DNA from 2 places in the Gardnerella sialicivorans subsp. sialicivorans genome. Region 1 is predicted to be linked to the other one. Evidence: riboswitches for the same ligand, from Rfam matches in the RefSeq annotation. Region 1 holds a riboswitch; the other holds the start of a gene.
The links. A riboswitch is a leader RNA that binds a small molecule or an ion and turns the genes downstream of it on or off. The one in region 1 is predicted to bind thiamine pyrophosphate.

Region 1 (2,470 bases):
CTCACTAAAAAGCATGGCAAGGTTCGAGCTGTTGCAAAAGGTGTAAGGCGGTTAAAATCTAGATTTGGTGGGCGCTTAGAGCCATTTATGCGTGTTAATGCACTTTTTGTAACTGGTAAAACTTTTGATGTTATTTCTCAAGCGGTTTTAGTTTCGCCTTATGCTGGTAGTATTTGTGCGGATTACAATCTGTATAGTTGTGCTAGCATGATTGCAGAGATTGCGGACGATTTAGTCTCGTCTTGTTCGCAATATTCGGATTCTTGCTCACAATACAATCTTCTTATAGCTGCTTTGTCTGCTCTTTCTAAAAGTTTGCATAGTGCTGAATCAATCGCGCTTTCGTACGTTTTAAGAGCATTGCAATTGGCTGGATGGTCTCCTAGGTTAAATGAGTGCGTTATTTGTTCAACACGCAATGATTTAGACTATTTCTCTGCAGCTAGTGGTGGAGTTATGTGCTCTAAAGATCATGCTTTAGAGTCTATTAAGTGCAATGATTTAGTGCGTTTTCAAATGATTTCATTAATTAATGGCGATTGGCAAAATTTAGATGGAACAAGTATAGACGATTTAACGTCTAAATGTGTTGAGCAATGGTGTGAATATTGGTTAGAAAAGCCTATTAGGTCTATGCGTTTGAGCGAAAAAAATTCTAATTCACTGTATTTTGATTAGCGTTTCTGCTATCTATATTAATGAGTGATTTTGTTAATTTTATGTTTGAATTTTATAAAATTTGTCCTCGCTGTCTGATGCAATATGAATGATATCAGGCACGGGTGCTCTTAAAAGAGCTGAGAAGATTGCTGTCTAACCGTTTAACGTGAATCGGGTAATGCCGACGTACGGAGTTTGCTGCAGGGTCGCCTTTGTTTGATTGGTTAAAGATGAAAGGAGACCCTAATGGGTACATCTGTTGAAGAAGAGACCGTGCGTCCATCCTTGCGCTGGAACGTGGCTGATGTTACGCTCACGGTTGTTATTGCTGTAGCATCTGGTATTATCTTTTGGGGCATTGGCTTGATTAGCGAGCCTATTTCTGCTGCTCTTAAGCTTATTCCAGTTCCAGGCGTTAGCGCATTGTACTACGGTTTGTTCTACTTCGCTGGTCCTTTAGCTGCTATTATGGTTCGCAAGCCAGGCGCTGCACTATTCGGCGAGTTTATTGCTGCAATGGTTGAGTTGACTGTTGGTAGCCACTGGGGCGGTATTGGTACCGTTCTTCCTGGCTTTGTTCAGGGCTTGTTTGCTGAGTTTGCATTCTTGTTTGTTATGTATCGCAAGTGGAATGTTGGTTTGACTGCACTTTCTGGCGCATTAGCTGGCTTGGGTGGAATCGTTTCAACCTATCCGTTCTACTACGCAGGTGTTCCAATCTTCGGCGCATTTATGATGATTCACACACTTTGCAGCATGATTTCTGGTGCTGTAATTGGTGGTGTAGTCATGTGGTACTTGTACAAGGGTATTGCTGCTACTGGCGCATTAAGCCGCTTTGCTTCTGGAAAAGAAGTACGCGCTTAAGTCTTAACTTTTGCTAGTAAGATTTGATTTGTGGGCGGGGGATTAATTACCTCGCCCATTTTTGTAAAGTCGCAAGAAAAATCGCAAGTTAGCAGCGCGCAAAAGTCGCAAGAAAAGTCGCAAATAAAAGTCAAGATAAAATCACAAATCACTATAAAACAAAGGAGTTAGTATGCTAAGAGTACGTCTTGAATATGTGCATCCATGGACGAATCACGCAGGAATGTACCTTGCAAGAAAGCGCGGATTATATGCGCAATACGGATTAGACGTAGAGTTTACAAGCACAGATACGGAGCGCGGAGATGTTCCAGCATGCTTGGAGCGTGGAGAAGTAGATATAGCTCTTGTTCGCTTAAATCAGCTTTTGGCTCATCAAAATGGTGCAAACAAGCTAACGTCATTTGCTGTAATGAATCAATCTCAAATTGGCGGAATTATAACAAATAAAAACACTGGTATTACGCGATTCAAAGATCTAGAAGGAAAGCGCGTAGTAATCCCTATGGGCGTTAAGCGTTTATACACAGAGCTTCAGCAGGCGGTTGCTGCAGACGGCGGTGACTTTAGTAAGCTGATTACAATTGATTCAGGCCCATGGGAGCCAGATATTCGAGCAGTAGAGCGCGGAATGTGCGACGCTTTTATTAACGTAGCTTGGTGGGAGCCATACCAGGGTTCGCTTCCATTTGACCAAGTTGTTGTTCTTCCATTCGATTCTATTGGCGTAGCGCCGCATCATTCTTACTATGTTTGTGCTCGACAAGAGATGATTGAGCGAAATCCGCAACTAATCCGCAACTTTGCAAGCGCAACCGTTAAGGGCTATGAGCTTGCAGGAAAAGACCCTCAGGCTGGCGTTGATGCTTTGCAAAATGCGCTTTGCCACATTAGCCCAGAGGCTTTGCGTGCCTCGCTAGACGAAGTGATTCCATCTTGGTAC
Region 2 (2,470 bases), on a different contig from region 1:
TGATTCCGCTATTTGGTGCTGCTACGATTCCTTGAGCGTTTCCATTGTAATAGTTAATGGCATAAGCAACCCATGGCTGGCCTTTGGAGATAAAATGAATAAAATGGCCAGATCCTGTGGTTGTTACGTCTGCGTTTCCAGAAGTTACTGCAGTGTTTGCTTCTGGAGGAACATAAGGTCCACTAAAAGTAACCTTTGCTTTACCAAAGATCTTATCTGCCATCTTTGTGTTATTTGAAAGAGTTGTTAAATAATTTGCAGAAGTCAAGTATGCTACTCTTAAAGTTCCAGTATCTTCTTTTACTTGCTTAGTAGTATTTGTGGAAGATTTTGCGGATGATGCTTGTGTTTTGCTGTTGGAGCTTCCGCATGATGCTAAGGTGATTGCTGTGCAAAGCGCGCAGAAAGCTGCTAATGCTCGCTTACTTGTTTTAGATAATGCGAATTTAGCCATTTTATTCTCCTCATTATTTTGCTAATATTCTCAATTTTGTTTGATTTTAATGATGGATAAGTGTCGCTCAGGCATGCAAATTTTTTCTAAAAGCGTTGCAATTCCTTCAGAAAGTAGGCCTGCCATTGCGTATAAAACTATGCATAGCAGCATTTGATCTGGTCTGTAAAATTCTTGTGATCTTGCAAGAACATATCCAATTCCTTTTGAAGCGTTGACTGTTTCACACGTTACCAATGCCACCCAAGACACTGATATTGCAAAGCGCAAAGCAGTCATAAAGTTAGGTAGCGCTCCTCTAAGAAGAATTGTGAAAAATACTGTTTTGCTATTTACTTTATATGCGTGAGCTAATTCCAAAAGTTTGGGATCAATATTACGAACTCCATCCCTCATATTTACGTAGAACGTTCCAAATACGCCTATGGCAATAAGAGCTATTTTCATAGTCTCACCAATGCCTAATAAAATAATAAGTAAAGGTGCTAGTGCAGTAAAAGGAACCGACCGTAGCATGTGACCAGGCTTGTTAATAATAATGTCGCCCAGCTTTGTGCTACCCGAAATAACTCCTGCTGGTACTGCTATTATCATTCCTAAACATAATCCTGCAATAACTCTTGTAAAACTAATTCCCAACGAAGGCCAAATTAAACCTTCTGAGTTTAATTCTTGAAAAGCGTTAATTACTTCTGCAGGTGATGGAATGTGCCTAGTTTCTTTAGGCCCAAGTGTAGCTAAAAACCATCCAATAAGTATGACAAGTGTGGAAAGCCATGGCACACATAAACGTAGTGAAGAAGATGCATTTTTTAGCATGCTCTTACAATGGCTAACCATTCGACATTCCCTTCGATAGTACTAGCTATATCAGGTTCGACGGGTATAATCTCAGCAATTACAATCAAGCGAATAATTGCACCCCGTGTCAGTTTGTTATTATTGTACAAAGGTGTGGACAAATTAACAAAAGCTTAGATTATATAGTCTTGTATGCTTAACGACTTACGCTGCGAAATAACGTCCATAAAACGCATTAATCTTAAATATGTTACACAACCAACAGATAAATAAGGAGTAGTTGTGGCAGCTATTGAAAGCGTATATGCACGCGAAATTTTGGATTCTCGTGGAAATCCTACTGTTCAGGTTTATTTGGAGACCGAAGATGGCGCTCAAGGAATTGGTTTAGTTCCTTCTGGTGCTTCAACTGGTGAGGCAGAAGCTTGGGAGCGTCGCGATGGCGATAAGTCTCGCTACCAAGGCAAGGGTACTTTGGAAGCAGTTAAGGCTGTTAACGAAGTAATCGCTCCAAAGGTTATTGGCATGGATGCCTCTGATCAGCGCGCTCTTGATGAAACAATGATCGAGCTTGATGGCACTCCAAACAAGGGCAAGCTTGGCGCAAACGCTATTCTTGGCGTTTCTCTTGCTGCTCTTTATGCTGCTGCTGAGTCTGCTGAGCTTCCTTTGTATCGCTACATTGGCGGTACAAATGGCCACATTCTTCCAGTTCCAAACATGAACATTATGAACGGTGGTGCTCACGCTGATTTTGCAACCGATATTCAGGAATACATGATTTCTCCATACGGCTTTGCTACTTATAGCGACGCTTTGCGCGCTGGCGTTGAGGTTTATCACACCTTAAAGAACGTTTTGAAGAAGGAAGGCTTGGCTACTGGTCTTGGCGACGAAGGTGGCTTCGCTCCAAAGATGAAGTCCAACGAAGATTCTTTGAAGTACATTATGGATGCAATCGAAGCTGCTGGTTACGAGCCAGGCAAGCAGATTGGTATTTCCCTCGACGTTGCTTCTTCTGAGTTCTACAACAAGGAAACTGGCAAGTATCGTTTCGACGGCGAAGAGCGCGAATCTGCTTACATGCTTGATTACTACGAGAAGCTCATTAACGAGTATCCAATCGTTTCTATCGAAGATCCATTCCAGGAAGAAGGCTGGGATGATTGGGCAGCAATCACCAAGCGTCTTGGCGATCGTTTGCAGTTCGTTGGT

Region 2: it holds a riboswitch for thiamine pyrophosphate, as region 1 does, so the genes downstream of both, AC1EKB_RS05400 (ABC transporter permease) here and AC1EKB_RS00685 (ECF transporter S component) in region 1, are expected to answer to the same signal.

What each region holds. Positions count from the first base shown of each region.
Region 1 covers NZ_JBWPXA010000001.1:195,563-198,032, forward strand. The annotation lists gene recO (DNA repair protein RecO) at 1-678, shown strand, start outside; TPP riboswitch at 769-870, shown strand; gene AC1EKB_RS00685 (ECF transporter S component) at 907-1,527, shown strand; gene AC1EKB_RS00690 (ABC transporter substrate-binding protein) at 1,700-2,470, shown strand, end outside.
Region 2 covers NZ_JBWPXA010000007.1:24,349-26,818, forward strand. The annotation lists gene AC1EKB_RS05395 (ABC transporter substrate-binding protein) at 1-454, opposite strand, end outside; gene AC1EKB_RS05400 (ABC transporter permease) at 485-1,273, opposite strand; TPP riboswitch at 1,284-1,390, opposite strand; gene eno (phosphopyruvate hydratase) at 1,538-2,470, shown strand, end outside.